Regions from separate parts of the Vibrio sp. C8 genome, predicted to be linked through region 1. Evidence: predicted binding sites of a transcription regulator. Region 1 holds the regulator's gene; each other region holds the start of a gene.
The links. Region 1 encodes PurR, which represses purine synthesis genes. Its sites were predicted from a motif close to TNANGNAAACGTTTNCNTNA; they were not measured.
Positions count from the first base shown of each region.

Region 1 (4,338 bases):
CAGCGCTGCTGATTGTGGGATTCATCGGCTTAATGCTGATTATGTTTACTGCCAAGCGCAAGACTGGCAGCCTCATTGTTTTATTTTCACTCACCAGTCTTTTCCTTATTTCGTTCCAACCAATATCAACCCGTTTATTGATGCCGCTGGAGCGTCAATACTCTGCTTTTCTTCCTGTGGAAGGAGCAATTGACTATGTAATGGTGTTAGGCAACGGTCATGTCGTTGACGACGATATACCGCCGACATCCGAACTTTCTCGTACCGCTCTAATGCGTTTAGCTGAAGGTATTCGCATTGTTCGCATGTATCCGGGCTCTAAGCTGATTCTTTCAGGTTATGCACAAGGTAGTGAATTTAGCCATGCTCGTATGCTGGCACGTGTTGCTTTGGCACTTGGCATTGCAAAATCCGATATTGTGTTGTTGGAAACAGCAAAAGATACATGGGAAGAAGCAAGACAAGCCGCAGCTTTCGTGCAAAACAGAAAGCTCGTATTGGTTACTTCGGCTAGCCACATGGAAAGAGCAATTAAAGAATTTGAATCGGCTGGCTTAAACCCAATACCGGCACCAACTAACTTCCTAGCGCAAGTCAATATTGCCCAACCTTGGGAAAAGTACACGCCAAAAGCGCGTTATCTGGAACAAACCGAGCGATTCTGGCATGAGACTCTTGGTCAACTTTGGCAGAATCTTCGTGACTATGTCGCCGGTTATGACGAAACAGCAACACAGAACCAATAACCAATCATTCACTCCAATTAAGACCCGCCTAGCGCGGGTTTTTATTTATATCCAAAGCACAATCTTCGAACAATTTAATCAGTAAATTTCATATAAAGCGCAATTATTGCTTAGACTTAGAAAAAGGCTGAATCGGAGTTAAGCGATGAAAGAAATTAAAGCATTCAATGACAAACGTGCTGAGATTTACTGGTGGCTTTCAGGGCTGTTTACTCATGAGCTCACCTCACAAGATTTAGAACGGTATGATTCACCAGAAATTCATAACTTCCTAGCAGGCCTTGGTGAGAATGCGCATTTAGCAGCACCTAGCCAAAAGTTCATTTCTGTCCTCGACTGGCTTCTCAAGCAACAGGATGCCCAAGTTCAAATTGCCAACAGCTTTTTTCATCTATTTTCAAAGTGTGATGAAAACTCTGCACTACCCTATGCGTCACTCTATCTTGATAAATCTAAATATGTTGGCGAGACACCAGAGCAAGCAATTGCTCAGCTCATGGAACAAAATGGGGTTCACGTACAAAAGCAACCAGATGAATCCTATGACCATCTTTCTATCGAATTGGATTTTCTTGGTCACCTGATTATTCGTTCAAACGAATTAGAGAAAGAACCGCATATGGAAAAAGCGCTTCAGTTCCAAGCAGACTATATCCGTAATCATTTACTGAGTTGGGTGCCGGAATTTTCTCTTCATTGTTCAAGTGTGGATAAATTAGGGTTTTATTCATCAATATCCGTATTATTAGTTGCTTTCTTGCAACTCGATTTACAATACCTTACTGGCAACTGATTCTCATCAATAGCGCAATTTAGGCAATGAATTGTGACTACAGTTAAGTTTGCGCCTATGATTTGTCGTTGCGAGCTAACCGTTTGCGGTTTAAACTCAACAGCAAAATATGATGAATCATTATTTAAAACGCAAACCGCTGTTTCAAAGCGGTTTTTGTGTTTTAGTGACTTTAGGCTAGAAGCTATTCAACTTCGCCGCTGCTGAATCTGGCCAGTAATCGGGTTTGTTTGACCTAATAAAATTTAGCTAAAATCAGCAGTCAAAACAGGACAAATCTATGGCTACGATTAAAGATGTTGCTCGCTTAGCAGGCGTATCAACCACAACCGTATCACACGTAATAAACAAAACTCGCTTTGTTGCTGAAGCAACTCAAGAGAAAGTTCTCGAAGCAGTAAAAGAGCTAAACTACGCACCAAGTGCAGTAGCACGTAGTTTGAAATGTAACACTACACGTACTATCGGTATGTTGGTGACACAATCGACCAACCTATTCTTCTCTGAAGTTATAGACGGTGTAGAAAGCTACTGTTACCGCCAAGGGTACACGCTAATTCTGTGTAACACGGGTGGTATTTACGAGAAGCAAAGAGACTACATTCGAATGCTGGCAGAAAAACGTGTTGATGGCATTTTGGTGATGTGCTCTGACTTAACTCAAGAACTGTCAGAAATGCTTGAATCACATGCTGACATTCCAAAAGTTATTATGGATTGGGGCCCTGAAGCGTCTAAAGCTGACAAGATTATCGACAACTCTGAACTGGGTGGTTACTTAGCAACTAAGTACCTCATCGACAGAGGCCACAAAGACATCGCTTGTCTCAGCGGTCATTTGAACAAACTGGCTTGTCAGGAGCGTATTGCTGGCTTCCGTCGCGCGATGACAGAAGCCAATTTAGAAGTGAATGACAACTGGATTCTAGAAGGCAACTTTGAATGTGACACTGCGGTTCTAGCCGCAGATAAGATCATTGCTATGGATAAGATGCCAACCGCGGTGTTCTGCTTTAACGACACAATGGCACTGGGTCTAATGTCACGTTTGCAGCAGAAAGGGGTACGCGTACCGGATGATATCTCTGTGATTGGCTACGACAACATTGAGTTAGCAGAGTACTTCTCTCCACCACTGACAACTATCCACCAACCGAAACGTCGTGTGGGTAAAAACGCCTTCGAAATCCTGCTAGAACGCATTAAAGACAAAGAACACGAACGTCGTATCTTTGAAATGCATCCAGAAATTGTTGAACGCGATACAGTAAAAGATCTGACAAAATAATAAGTTACTCTCAATATGGCCCTAGAACTTCCTTGGGCTTAAGAGATATCTCTCGCAGATTTTTTTATTGGTAATAAAAATAGCAAACATAAGGTTAATTTTTTGAACTAGAATCACATTTAGTGCATATAAATGTGATTCTAATTCAAGTTTTTGATTATTATTTTCACTGTAGTGTCACGCACAGGGCAAACCTTCTGAAAGGATGGGACGCAAAGCCTCCGGCCTAAACCAAACAATGTTCAATCATTACTGGTAGGTAGCGGGGTTGCCGATGGCAAAAATCTATACATGAGTTGACTATTGATTGACATACTCCATGTAATTTTTTGCTATTCTCTCGGACCTGAATTTGGTGGCGTATTAGTTAATACACCGAGACTAACAGCATGGATAAACCAGTACTAAAAGACTCAATGCGACTTTTTGAGCAACTAGGATGTGTGAAATCACGTTCTATGTTCGGAGGGTTCGGCATTTTCATCGACGACGCAATGTTCGCTCTTGTGGTTAATGACCGCCTGCACATTCGCGCAGATGATCTCTCCTCAATAAATTTCCAACAACAAGGTTATGAACCTTACGTTTATAAAAAACGTGGTTTCCCTGTTGTCACAAAATATTTCGCTTTACCTGAAAATGCTTGGGAAGCCCCAGAGCAGATTATTGATGAGGCGAAACAAGCTTTAGAAGCAGCAAAACAAGAACGTGAAACTCAAGCGAAAGCGAAACCCGATCGCCTTAAGGATCTACCTAACATGCGTTTGGCAACAGAACGTATGCTAAAAAAAGCAGGCATCGATTCTGTTGACATGCTTCAACAAAAAGGCGCACTCGCAGCGTTCAGAGCTGTACAAGAAACTCACACCACCACCGTTGGTTTAGAGTTACTTTGGGCATTAGAAGGTGCAATTGAAGGTAAACACTGGTCGGTGATTCCTCAATCTCGTCGTGACGAGCTAATGCAGAAGCTTTGAGTTAAAAACTCACCCTACTTAAAAAGCACTCTTTACGAGTGCTTTTTGTTTTTCTGAAGCTTTCTGTTTTTAACAAAAGGTGAGTCCAGATTGAAATTAAAAATCGACTTTCCCTTTCTTATAAACCATAGATGAAGGACATTTAATAATAATGAGCCGACTATTTGGGAGTAATAGATGAGTCGTAAACTGATACTGGGTTTAATTTTGGTCGCTGTGATTGTTTTTCTCGGTATTGAATTTAGTCAATATTTGACTCTTGAGAATGCAAAAGCACAACATGCAAACCTTTCTCACTACATAGAGCAAAACCTTCTCTACTCAGCGCTAATATATTTTGTTGCCTATGTGCTTATTACAGCTTTTTCCATTCCCGGCGCAGCGGTTGTCACTCTACTCGGAGCCGCTTTGTTTGGTTTTTGGTTTAGCCTTGCCTTAGTCTCTTTTGCAAGCACCATAGGGGCAACACTGGCTTTTCTTAGTAGCCGTTACTTACTTAGAAATTGGGTTCAACAACGTTTCAGTGACAAGCTT
Region 1 is NZ_JBPAOE010000011.1:379,493-383,830, reverse strand. It holds gene elyC (envelope biogenesis factor ElyC) at 1-746, shown strand, start outside; gene torD (molecular chaperone TorD) at 892-1,539, shown strand; gene purR (HTH-type transcriptional repressor PurR) at 1,820-2,827, shown strand; cyclic di-GMP riboswitch class I at 3,005-3,103, shown strand; gene ACRQQK_RS07760 (TfoX/Sxy family DNA transformation protein) at 3,217-3,804, shown strand; gene ACRQQK_RS07755 (TVP38/TMEM64 family protein) at 3,982-4,338, shown strand, end outside.

Region 2 (4,338 bases), on a different contig from region 1:
CTTTCTCTACCATCCCTATTTTCGTGGCTGTCGTCGAATGCGGAAGCTTTTCGCTAGCAGCCGAAAAACTGGGAGTAACGAAATCGGCTGTCAGTAAACGGGTTACCCAGTTGGAAGATGAACTCGGCATACGTCTGCTCAATCGAACCACACGAAAACTGAGCCTGACTGAAGCAGGAAAACGATACTACGACCATGTTTCTCAAGCCCTAGCATTGGCACAACAAGGGATGGATGCCGTTACCGAGTTGCAAGGTGAACCAAAAGGTAAACTTAAGATCACCGCCCCAATGTCTTTTGGCGTGCTTTACATCGCCCCTATCATTGCCGAATTTCTTGAGCAGTTTCCAAAAGTCACTATCGACCTACAACTAGAAGATCAAATGGTCGACTTAATCGAAGGAGAGTTCGACCTCGCCATTCGTATTGGCAACCTACCTATCTCAAATCTGGTGGCAAAGCGGCTGGTTAATTGCAAAAGCGTTTTGTGCGCATCACCTGAATACATAAAACGCAATGGCTCACCGCAAAAGCCCTCTGATCTAATTGACCACAACTGTCTTGTTTACTCCTATTTCAGAGGCGGCAGTGAATGGACATTCGAGCAACAACACAACGAGTTTAAAGTAATTCCCAAAGGGAACTTTATTGTGAACAACAGTGAGGCGATCCGCCGCGCGCTCATCGAAGGTTTAGGTGTTGGTCAGTTGCCTACCTTTCTGGTGAGCAAAGACATCTTGTCTGGAAAATTGCTGCCCATAATGACGCCCTATTCTTTGCCCGAACACGCTATTTATGCCGTGTTTCCTGAACGTAAGCATCTTCCACATAAAGTAAGGGCATTTATGGAGTTCGTTGCGGACAAATTGGGCAGAGACAAACCGGTTTGGGACCAAGGTATATTCTGAGTCACAACAATAAAAGTCGAAAGCGGGAAAAGGCCTGTTCACTGATTTAGCACAATAAACATCGGCGATTAACAACATATAAAACCTGTTAACCACTGTTTAGAGATCAATTGGATTAGCTATGAAACACTTCTTGCCTTCATCTGTAATGCTTGTTCCGTTTGTTATGAAACATTACCCAGATAGTGATACAGAATCCCAAAGTGAAAGTGAACAAAATTCGAGCTGTGATCTGTGCGACGCTCCAGTATCGGATCCTCAACTAGACTTATCTACCGATAACCAATTGAAAGCGAAGAAAGGTCGCAAGGTTAGATAAACTCCTGATAAACACAAGGAATAAGTCGATGAAAAAAGTAGCCGTTATTTTAAGTGGCTGTGGTGTCTTCGATGGCTCAGAAATTCATGAAGCTGTCTTAGCGCTCCATGCCATTGAGAAGCAAGGGGCAAGCTGGCACTGCTTTGCGCCTAATATCGAACAACTGCATGTTATTAATCACCTGACCGGTGAAGTGATGACAGAAAAGCGCAATGTTCTGGTAGAGGCCGCTCGGCTTGTTCGAGGCAAGATAGACGATGTAGAAAAACTTAAAGCCGACGACTACGATGCGTTACTCCTTCCTGGAGGATTTGGCGCGGCCAAAAACTTAACTGACTTTGCAGTTAAAGGTACTGAGTGCACCATTAATGCTCATGTTGCGTCTGCGTGTCGAGCGTTTGCTCAATCTGGTAAACCAGCCGCGTATCTGTGTATCGCTCCAACCATTATTCCCATGATTTATGAGCACGGCGTTCAAGGTACGATTGGAAATGACAAAGATACCGCCATCGCTTTCAATCACATGGGAGGTGACCACATCAACTGCCCAGTCGATGACTTCGTCTATGACCATGAACACAACGTTCTTTCTACTCCAGCTTATATGTTGGCAGGCAGTATTTCAGAAGCGGCATCAGGTATCGAACGTCTGGTTGAAAAGCTAATAGAGCTGGCATAAATAGCTCGACGCTATAGAATGACAACAGCAAGGTGATCATCTCGGTCACCTTGCTGCTTTATAAAGGTTGTTAATCATTTCCAGTGAGTGAATATTATCCGAGAGTTGACACAAATCAGCATAATTTTGAAAATAACCGCAATCGAACAATCCTCTCACAAAAACACTTTACATCGATTTATTTCTAGATAACATGCCACCGCAAACGTTTGCTCAACTAAATACCATCACCTTCTGAGGATTTTATGCTATCAGACATCGACATTTGCCGCTCTACCCCATTGACTCACATTGATGCCGTTGCTGACAAAGCAGGATTACTTGCTGAAGAGTACGAAAGTCACGGCCATTACAAAGCAAAAGTCTCATTAAAATGTTTAGAACGATTGCATGAAAAACCTGTAGGCAAGTTTGTATTGGTAACAGCGATCACTCCTACTCCACTTGGTGAAGGAAAGACCGTTACGACGATCGGTTTAGCTCAAGGCTTAGCAAAATTAAACCAGTCGGTCTTTGCCTGTATACGCCAACCTTCTATGGGGCCAATCTTTGGTGTTAAGGGTGGTGCTGCAGGTGGTGGTTATTCTCAGGTTGCGCCAATGGAAGAGCTAAACCTGCACTTAACTGGTGATATTCACGCGGTGACCGCTGCCCATAACCTAGCCTCAGCCGCTATTGACGCTCGTATCTACCATGAGCAGCGAAACGGCTATGAAGATTTCGAACGCCGAACACAGCTTAAAGCGCTACGAATCGATCCACACCAAGTGGTATGGAAACGTGTTGTTGACCATAACGATCGTGCATTACGCATGGTAACGGTTGGCCAAAACGAAATGGGCAAAACCATCAATGGTTATGAACGAACTGACGGTTTCGATATTTCCGCAGCATCTGAACTAATGGCAATTCTTGCCTTGGCTTCTGACCTTAAAGATCTACGTCAACGTATCGGCAAAATTGTGGTTGGCTACAGTTTTGATGGCCACCCTGTTACTACAGAAGATTTGCAAGTCGCTGGCGCGATGACGGTCAGTATGAAAGAAGCGATCAAACCAACCTTAATGCAGACTTTAGAAGGTGTACCAACCCTTATCCATGCAGGGCCTTTCGCCAATATTGCACACGGCAATTCATCAATCATTGCCGATGATATCGCTACACGCTTAGCCGAATACACAGTCACAGAAGGCGGCTTCGGTTCTGACATGGGTTTTGAAAAAGCCTGCAACATCAAAGCAAAAGCATCGGGTAAAACCCCAGACTGCGCTGTTATTGTGGCAACCTTACGCGGTCTGAAAGCAAACTCAAGCCAATTCGATTTACGTCCAGGTCAAGCTATCCCCGACTCATTGTTCGCACCAGATCGAGATGCTTTAGTCGCAGGCTTTGAAAACTTAAAGTGGCATATTAACAACGTTAATAAATACGGCATTCCTGCTGTTGTCGCGATTAACCGTTTCCCGCAAGATACTGACGAAGAGCTACAGCAGCTTATTGAACTTATCGAGGCTTTACCTAACGATGTTGAAGTATCGATTTCTGAGGGTTTTGTTAAAGGTGGTGAAGGCACTAAAGCACTTGCAGAAAAAGTGATTAAGCAGTGCGAGAAAGAATGCTTATTTGAACCTCTATACAAAGCTGAAGATGCGCTCATGACCAAGATCACCAGTGTTGTCACCAAAGGCTACGGAGCAGGTTCATTTATGCTGAGTTATAAAGCTCAAATGAAATTAAAGCAGTTGAACGAACAAGGCTTTGAAAACCTGTCAGTCTGTTTTGCAAAAACGCCACTCTCCATCACCACAAATTCTTCAATCAAAGGTGCACCAAGTGGATTTGAAGTGATGATTCGTGAACTCAAACTCTGCGCTGGCGCTGGCTTTGTGTATGCGCTGTGCGACAACGTGATGACCATGCCCGGCCTACCAGACAAGCCCGCCTTTATGTCGTTAGACATCGACGAACACGGGCAGATTATTGGTTTGAGTTAACCCACCCAATCAAATTCGACAAGGCAGCACTTCAATTTAAGCTGCCTTTTCTTTATCGAAAGATTTATTTCTTTCGTAAACAGTTTGAAATTTTTCACTTCGTGTGCCGTTCTTTTCTTATATCGATAATAAAAACGGGTAAGAAAAGTCATGAAACGCTCAACAGCACTATTACTACTCTTCGCTGCAATACCTTTATCAATTTTTTCGTTCAGTCATGCCACCAGCGAAATGACATCGACTCACTCTGATCAAATGAAATCAGGCCAAACGGAAGTTACTACCTTGGCGGGTGGTTGTTTCTGGTGTACAGAATCAGATTTGGAAAAACTTCCGGGTGTCGTTGATGTCGTCTCTGGTTACGCTGGAGGAAATGTTGATAACCCTAATTACAAGCAAGTCTCGTCAGGTAAAACCGGACACATTGAAGTGGTTCAG
Region 2 is NZ_JBPAOE010000049.1:206,772-211,109, forward strand. It holds gene ACRQQK_RS17530 (LysR family transcriptional regulator) at 1-908, shown strand, start outside; gene ACRQQK_RS17535 (hypothetical protein) at 1,030-1,227, shown strand; gene elbB (isoprenoid biosynthesis glyoxalase ElbB) at 1,256-1,906, shown strand; gene ACRQQK_RS17545 (formate--tetrahydrofolate ligase) at 2,152-3,900, shown strand; gene msrB (peptide-methionine (R)-S-oxide reductase MsrB) at 4,051-4,338, shown strand, end outside.
Region 2: a site for PurR is predicted at 2,104-2,123, ahead of ACRQQK_RS17545 (formate--tetrahydrofolate ligase). Genes of this name have one in related genera too.

Region 3 (4,338 bases), on a different contig from region 1:
ACTTGGTGCTTGCCGCTCAGTTTGAAAGCTTTATCAACCCAATGGTCATTATGTTTACGGTACCTATGGGCGTATTCGGTGGTTTCCTCGGCCTATTTATTATGGGGCAGGGGATGAATGTATACAGCCAAATTGGTATGGTGATGCTGATTGGTATGGTGACTAAGAACGGTATCTTAATTGTTGAGTTTGCCAACCAGTTGCGTGACCGTGGCGTTGAGTTTGAAAAAGCGATTGTGGATGCTTCTGCGCGACGCCTTCGTCCTATTCTGATGACTGCATTTACAACTCTGGCTGGTTCTATTCCACTGATTGTCTCTACTGGCGCTGGTTATGAAAGCCGTGTGGCTGTGGGTACAGTTATTTTCTTCGGGATGGCATTCGCTACCGTGGTTACCCTGTTTGTTATTCCAGCAATGTACCGTTTAATTTCAGCGAAGACACAAGCTCCGGGGCACGTTGAAGCAGAACTGAACAGAGAGTTGGGGCACGATAACAAAGGTCGAACAACTCACTAAGCCCCTTGCCTTAAAGCCAAAATCAAAAAGCCCGCAAAATAGCGGGCTTTCGTTTTTCAATTCTTGTTCAATTTCGTCTAATTGTCTTTCACTGTGTCTAGATATATTTCACCGAATAACGTGAAGGCTTATGGTTCATCGCTAACACTATGTTGAGTACAAACGCGCCTGCTATAGAAAGCATAATGATTGACGGTGTTAAGAAGAACAGCGAGGTAAACACAATGATGCAGTCTAAAACAAGTTGAGTTTTGCCCACCGAAATGCCGAATTTGTCCTGAATAAACAGACATAGCACGTTAAAGCCACCCAAGCTTGAGCGGTGACGGAACAGAATCAGCATTCCTAATCCAGTCAGTAGTCCTCCAGCTATAGCACAGTAAGCCGGCTCAACATGTTCGATAGTGATGAAGTTCGACAAGTGATCAGTAAAGACTGAAACCAAGGCGCATGAGATAGCTGTGTTGACCGAAAACCTAGTCCCGAAGCGTTTCCACGCGAGCAAGTAGAATGGCATGTTGACGAAGAAATAGAGTACGCCGAAGCTCCATGGGAATACATGAGTGAGTAGAAGTGCTAAACCCGCAGTACCACCTGTGATCAAATTGGCTGCTTTTAAAAAAAATAGTCCCTGAGACACAATAAAGGTGCCAGTGAAGATCGCTACCCAATCTTCCTTCCGTGAATGTGTTTCCATTTAAGATGCCATTAATTGCTAAAAAATAAGTAATTGGTAAAGAATAAGTGGATACTAATTAAAACCTGATCTTTTCGGTAGCTAGCGAACAAAAATTAGGGTAAACCTATGTATTCCCAAATTTACACTGTGTAAAGAAAATGTAGACACTCATCTAAAAAGCGCAAAAGATGAGCGGTGTTGTCAATCAACATGAAAAAACTGCATGATAATTTCTGTAATTTGGGCTTTATGATATAAATCAAATTATGTAGAATGCGCGCCATATTACGGTGACGAAAACGTTTGCTTTTGGTCGTTGTGTGGTTTTTTGCTACTTTCAGTCAAATCTGAGTCAGGAGATACAGATGCTTAAGCGTGATATGAACATCGCTGATTATGATCCGGAGCTATACGCTGCCATTCAGGAAGAAACTCTTCGCCAAGAAGAGCACATTGAACTTATCGCTTCAGAAAACTACACCAGTCCGCGTGTAATGGAAGCTCAAGGTTCTCAGCTAACAAACAAATACGCTGAAGGCTACCCTGGCAAGCGTTACTACGGCGGTTGTGAGTACGTTGATAAAGCGGAATCTCTAGCAATTGACCGTGCATGCCAGCTATTTGGCTGTGAGTACGCTAACGTTCAGCCACATTCTGGCTCTCAAGCAAATAGCGCAGTGTACATGGCTCTTCTAAACCCAGGTGACACTGTTCTAGGTATGAGCCTAGCGCACGGCGGTCACTTGACTCACGGTTCACCAGTAAACTTCTCTGGTAAACACTACAACGTGATTCCTTACGGTATCGACGAAGCTGGTCAAATCAACTACGACGAAATGGAAGCTCTTGCTCTTGAGCATAAACCTAAGATGATCATCGGTGGTTTCTCAGCTTACTCACAAATCGTTGATTGGAAACGCATGCGTGAAATCGCTGACAAAGTCGATGCTTACCTGTTTGTTGACATGGCACACGTTGCTGGCCTGATTGCTGCTGGTGTATACCCAACACCAATCCCACACGCACACGTTGTTACTACTACAACTCACAAAACACTAGCAGGCCCACGTGGCGGCTTGATTCTTTCAAACGCTGGTGAAGAGATGTACAAGAAGCTGAACTCAGCAGTGTTCCCTGGCGGCCAAGGTGGTCCTCTAATGCATGTTATCGCTGGTAAAGCGGTAGCGTTCAAAGAAGCGATGGAACCTGAGTTCAAAGCTTACCAAGAGCGTGTTGTTAAGAACGCAAAAGCAATGGTTGCTCAGTTCCAAGAACGTGGTTATAAAATCGTTTCTAACAGTACTGAAAACCACCTGTTCCTTGTTGACCTAATCGACAAAGACATCACTGGTAAAGAAGCGGATGCAGCTCTAGGTGCAGCGAACATCACTGTAAACAAAAACTCAGTGCCAAACGATCCTCGTAGCCCATTCGTAACTTCTGGTATCCGTGTTGGTACACCAGCAATTACTCGCCGTGGCTTCAATGAGGAAGATGCGAAAGCATTGGCTAACTGGATGTGTGATGTTCTAGACAACATCAACGACGAAGCGGTTATCGAAGCAACGAAACAAAAAGTGCTTGATATCTGTAAGCGTCTACCAGTTTACGCTTAATTGCTTGAACATATGGAAAAGGCCTGCAATGCAGGCCTTTTTTACATCTTTAAACTGGCGAACTCGTTGGCTACAGAAAATCGCCATAGAACTGTAGTTCGCTCTATTTAGCCATACTGATCAAAGTGCCGGATTTGCATTTGAACATGTAGTATTTGTTGCTTTCGGTAAACTTACCTAAGCCTTCACCATCACAATATTCAATATTAATCTCGCGCATCACTTCGAGTGTATCTTCACTTGCCAGAGCAAACTTAGCACCATCTGAACAGACAATGCGAACTTTGCCATCGTCGCTGACAGAGTAGATATCGACTTCTGTATTACATAACTCAAAAGAAGCTTCGCGGAAGTTGTCTGTCTGAGAGTTCGAAGAACAACCGGCTGTAATTGCTGCTGTTGTCAGAGCGAAAGCGAGCATCGTTAAATTTTTCATTATCATTGTCCTTCATGATTTAAGAGTCAGTGGTTAGCCTATAAAACTATTTGCATCTATTCAATCATAGACACAAAAAAGGCGACATATCCGAAGACATATCGCCTTTTCATTGATTTAGTTGTTCAAGTATTGATTACTTTACTTCTAAACCTTGCGCTTGCATATCTGCGTGGTAAGAAGAACGCACAAACGGACCACAAGCCGCGTGAGTGAAACCAAGCTCTAGCGCGATATCTTTTAGCTCATCAAACTCTGCTGGTGGAACGTAACGTTCAACGGGCAAATGGTGGCGGCTTGGCGCTAGGTATTGGCCTAGGGTTAGCATAGTAACGCCGTGGGCACGAAGGTCTTTCATCACTTCGATGATCTCTTCTTTTGTCTCACCAAGGCCCATCATCAAACCTGATTTTGTTGGAATCTCTGGATGCTGCTGTTTGAATTTTTGTAGCAGTTGCAGTGACCACTTGTAGTTTGCACCCGGACGCGCTTTACGGTACAGGCGAGGTGCCGTTTCCAAGTTGTGGTTGAAGACATCCGGCGGGTTGTCTTTCAACAAGTCCAGTGCTACATCCATACGACCACGGAAATCAGGAACCAAAGTTTCAATACGAATATTTGGATTCAAAGCGCGAATTTCACGGTTACAGTCAGCAAAGTGTTGTGCACCGCCATCACGAAGATCATCACGGTCTACAGAGGTGATAACCACATATTTCAGTTTCATATCACTGATGGTTTTCGCTAGCTTTTTCGGCTCATCGGCTTCAGGAGCAACAGGGCGACCATGGGCAACATCGCAGAATGGGCAACGACGTGTACAAATAGCACCTAAAATCATGAAGGTCGCTGTACCGTGGTTGAAACACTCAGCCAAGTTAGGGCAAGACGCTTCTTCACAAACAGAGTGCAGGTTGTTCTTACGCATTGCTGATTTGATGTCTTGGATACGTTGGCTGTCTGCTGGCAGCTTGATTTTCATCCACTCAGGTTTACGCAAGATTTCTTTTTGTTCTGACGGCATGTTCTTTACGGGAATCAGTGCCATTTTGTCAGCGTCACGGTATTTGACGCCTTTTTCCATTTGAA
Region 3 is NZ_JBPAOE010000004.1:3,977-8,314, forward strand. It holds gene vexH (vibriobactin export RND transporter permease subunit VexH) at 1-518, shown strand, start outside; gene ACRQQK_RS02330 (YitT family protein) at 616-1,215, opposite strand; gene glyA (serine hydroxymethyltransferase) at 1,563-2,813, shown strand; gene ACRQQK_RS02340 (hypothetical protein) at 2,917-3,249, opposite strand; gene lipA (lipoyl synthase) at 3,386-4,338, opposite strand, start outside.
Region 3: a site for PurR is predicted at 1,489-1,508, ahead of glyA (serine hydroxymethyltransferase). Genes of this name have one in related genera too.

Region 4 (4,338 bases), on a different contig from region 1:
CTTTCCATTATCATTTTGTACCCCATAACGGCGATAATCCTCGACAATAACTTTAAAGGGGCGACTTAAATCAACACCACTTAATAGCACTCTTTTCCGTAACGCTTGGCGTTGAACGTCGAGCTGATAATTCTCAGCGGTTGTCCTAATTAGGCGTTGCAGTTCCGGCTTGTGTAAATACTGCTCCAATTTTTTCAGCAGTTCGATATTCTCGGGTTTAGCTGTCACCATAGAAACTGGCTTTAACGGAAATTGATAGTTTAGCAGTTCGGCATTCATACCCGCCAATGCCATAAATCTCAGTTGAGACGCTGAATCGACAACACCGTCGACTTTGCCACTGCAGAGCAAGTCTTTAGCTTCAGAGATCGTTTTATACTCAACAACGTGAAGATTTGGGTTTTGTGTTCGCATTAACTCGGCAAATACTGTTTCACTGGGAACAGCTAGCGTTGACATATCTTTAATATTGGTTTTTTTTGAACTAAAAAGATAAGTGTATTCAAGGTTGGTTGGTGCTGAAAAGATCAGTTTTTTTGCTCGCTCTTCGGTATAGGTAACGCCGGAAGCAAAATCAATATCACCAGAAATAACGGAATTTAATCTTGGTGCAAATTCAGAAAAACGGATTAGCTCGAAATTTATAGACAGCTCTTGGGCAACTCTTTCTAACACCGTTTCAGCAATAATGTCTTCAGTACTGATAGCGATACTATAAGTCGACTTGTCAGCCGCCACAGCATTGCCTGCTAGCTTGGCCAACAAACATAAAAATAAGGTGAGATGATAAAAATGCTGGACGACTTTCATTCGCTGCTTCGACTCAATGATTACAACAGTGAGTTTAATTGAAACAAGGCAGGCCAGCCTATAGAGTCTATCGTAGGAAAATTCTTTAAATTTTGATGACTCAGGGAAATGCAACTATACGGAATATAGAACAGTTGAATAATCGCAACTCCAACGTGTTGATAAAAATAACGATCCAGCGATTAATACTGTACAGGATAGGTAAAACCAACAGCTGTCACTAACTTCCGCAGAATTTGAATCCACGATTGACCAGTCGCCAAACACAGCTCTCCTAAACCACTTCTATTTATCAACAAGTTACAAAATCTACCATAACTTTTTGCTCAAATTTCCCACAAAAACATAAATTTCTTCTTGATCAGTATTTGGTTTAATACTACTGTATACACATACAGCATGTATAAAAGGACAGTGTTATGCTAAATAGTGAATTGCTAGTTAACAAATCATTCGGTATTGAATCAAACGTAACTCGCTTTGGAAATCCAACGAGTAAACATCATTCATTTTCTACTGCATCAGCCGCAGATATGTTTGTTCGCCTTTCAAGTCTATCCCAGCACAAACAATGGATCCTGTTTACTGGTGAATGTCCACGTCCTCAGTATCACGAGCTAGCCGCTCACCAAATACATTGCAGTAGAATTATTCATATGAAGCCATCTCAATCGCAATCAGAAATAACCATTGTGATGAAAGCTATCCAATCGGGTAACGCGAGTGCTGTGGTTGCCTCTGGTAACATCGATATCGTTAGCCAAAAACTACTTAAACAAATGGCAACAGAATACCGTTGTGAAGTGTTTTTCCTAGAACCTACAGCACCACAATTCCACTAATCTCTATCACTGCCTTTTGCCCTCTCGATGAGAGGGCTTTTTCTATTTTTCCCTGAATGCTTTGTATCCCCACTCTCTAGCATTTCATTTTGTGCATGTTTGTATGACTCAATTTTTACACCATTTCTACGAACAAAAAGATATTTAAGCAAACGTTTGCTTTTTATATGGCGACATAAAATAGTTCTGGTATGATGCGCGCAGTAATTGATATCTCACCGTGCTTAGATATCTTCTTTCTATACCCGAATCTCTTAAGGCTGCTATTTCGCCAGTTTATAAGTAGGATGGGTATATGACGTTTGAAATAAGATAGGAATGTCTCCATGAGCCTTGCTGACCAAGTTCTTGCCGTCAATGACGATCTCCCAATTCGTACCCATCAGCCAGTTCATAGCGGTAAAGTTCGCTCTGTGTACTGGCTAACTGAAGAAGACAGCCGTCGCCTTATCAAAGAGAAAGGCTATGATGTCGCTGAAGATGCACCACTTGCCATCATGGTGATCAGCGACCGTATCTCTGCGTTCGATTGTATCTGGCATGCTGAAGGCGGTATTGCAGGCGTTCCGGGTAAAGGTGCGGCACTGAATGCGATCTCTAATCACTGGTTCAAACTTTTCAAAGACAACGGTCTAGCAGATAGCCATATTCTGGATATCCCACACCCATTTGTTTGGATTGTTCAAAAAGCTAAACCAATAAAAATTGAAGCCATTTGTCGTCAATACATCACAGGTTCCATGTGGCGAGCGTACGCAAAAGGTGAACGAGAGTTCTGTGGTATTGAGCTTCCTGAAGGTTTAGAAAAAGACAAAGCACTTCCTGAACTGCTAATGACACCTTCAACGAAGGGTATCCTTAAAGGCATTCCGGGAGTTCCTGAAGCAGACGACGTGAACATCACTCGTAAAAATATCGAAGACAACTTCGCAGCGTTCAACTTCAGCAAAGCGGAAGACATTGCACTGTACGAAAAACTTCTTAAAGAAGGTTTCGGTGTGATTAGCCAAGCACTCAAAGAAATCGGCCAGATTTTCGTAGATACCAAATTTGAATTTGGTTACGTCACTGATGCTAACGGCGCAGAAAAGCTGATCTACATGGATGAAGTGGGCACACCTGACTCATCGCGCATCTGGGATGAAGCGCAATACTTGCAGGGCAAGATTGTTGAAAACTCAAAAGAAGGCTTCCGTCAGTTCCTATTAAACTACTTCCCTGACCCAGATATCCTTCTTAACAAAGATCGTATGCCTGAGCGTGAAGCACTGGCACGTGACAATACTTTACCACTAGAAGCGCTAATGGATATTTCACGCACTTACTTGGGTATTGCAGAGAAAGTTGTCGGCCACAAAATCGAGCTAAGTGACAATCCAAAGCAAGAGATCATCAAGATTCTTGACGAGCAATATGGTCTGATTGATTAATCATCTGATCAGCAAAAAGGGCGCTTAACTACCAGTTTCCAATAGAAACTAATTAGTGAAGCGCCCTTTTCATTTCTGAATAATTCATCACAAAGTGATAATAAACTCGTCTTGCTTACCCGCTTTAATATGAGCTTCACAGTTAGATTGAATAGATTCAATCTGTTGTTCGTCTAATGCATATGGCATGACAAGTTTAATTTCTTCAATTCCTTCGCGTTTCGCTAACTTCACCAGTTCAATAAGATTTGACTCATCGCTGTGGTTACTTGATAAACGTTTTAACGCTATTTCCCAAAGCCTATCTTCAGGACTCATTCTTTCTTTTACCGATTCATTCCAGACAGTACCAAAAACCGGAGCAAACGATTTCAGCGCTTCAGAAAAGGTCCATTTCTTGGAACTTGAGGTTCCTAAAAAAGTGGTGTAATCAAACACTGCGCAAATTCGTTGTGGTTTATCCATTCTGTTCCCCGACATAATTGGCAACACAGTGTTATCAATATTAGACATCCCTAACTTTATAGCAATACGATATAAAAAAACGTTCTTTTATGCCCTTATTTTCATGGCCACTGATATATAAAAACCAAATTGGTAACAAAAAGTAGCTACAGCGTTCAACAACCTATGCCTTAATGATTAATATTTTAGATTTAAAACATATTCAGCGGATATCTACGACTCTGCTGGCTTTGCGATATTGAACCCGATAACCGGACCAACGAGGTAACTCCCAGCGTTTTGGATCGCCTTTGCGTAAGCCACCTTGATAGATGACGCACACCAGTTTTCGTTGCACAAAATACTCAACCTTAAGTTGGATATCACTTAGGGTTATTTCGAGCGGATATAAATCGGCGAACTCTTCTTTTTCCCAATATGGTATACCTTCAAACGGGAAATCGTCGCCACTGAACATGACCAACTCTTCAAGTGAGCAAATACCTAAAGCCGTCAATTGCTGTTCAAACCATGTGGTAAAAGTCAGGTCATCATGGTTTTTCGTCTTTTCATCCAACCCCAGTTCAACATAGATTTTCCATAGTTCAATCTCGGCTGTACGCTGCTTCGCAAATCCAGCAAAACACTTTTCAGCTATAACGGCGTTTACGATCGATTGAATGGCAAACTCGCCACTGGCTTCTACGCTTTTAGACTTGATTACGCGACCAGCATGAATAAGCTGTTGCTCAGACATCAGCACACCATTATCAAGGCTAGCTTCCACCTGCGTCCAATGCCCAAGTTGCAGT
Region 4 is NZ_JBPAOE010000001.1:28,378-32,715, forward strand. It holds gene ACRQQK_RS00120 (diguanylate cyclase domain-containing protein) at 1-810, opposite strand, end outside; gene ACRQQK_RS00125 (hypothetical protein) at 1,230-1,652, shown strand; gene ACRQQK_RS00130 (phosphoribosylaminoimidazolesuccinocarboxamide synthase) at 1,979-3,082, shown strand; gene ACRQQK_RS00135 (transporter) at 3,170-3,562, opposite strand; gene ACRQQK_RS00140 (helicase-related protein) at 3,750-4,338, opposite strand, start outside.
Region 4: a site for PurR is predicted at 1,797-1,816, ahead of ACRQQK_RS00130 (phosphoribosylaminoimidazolesuccinocarboxamide synthase). Genes of this name have one in related genera too.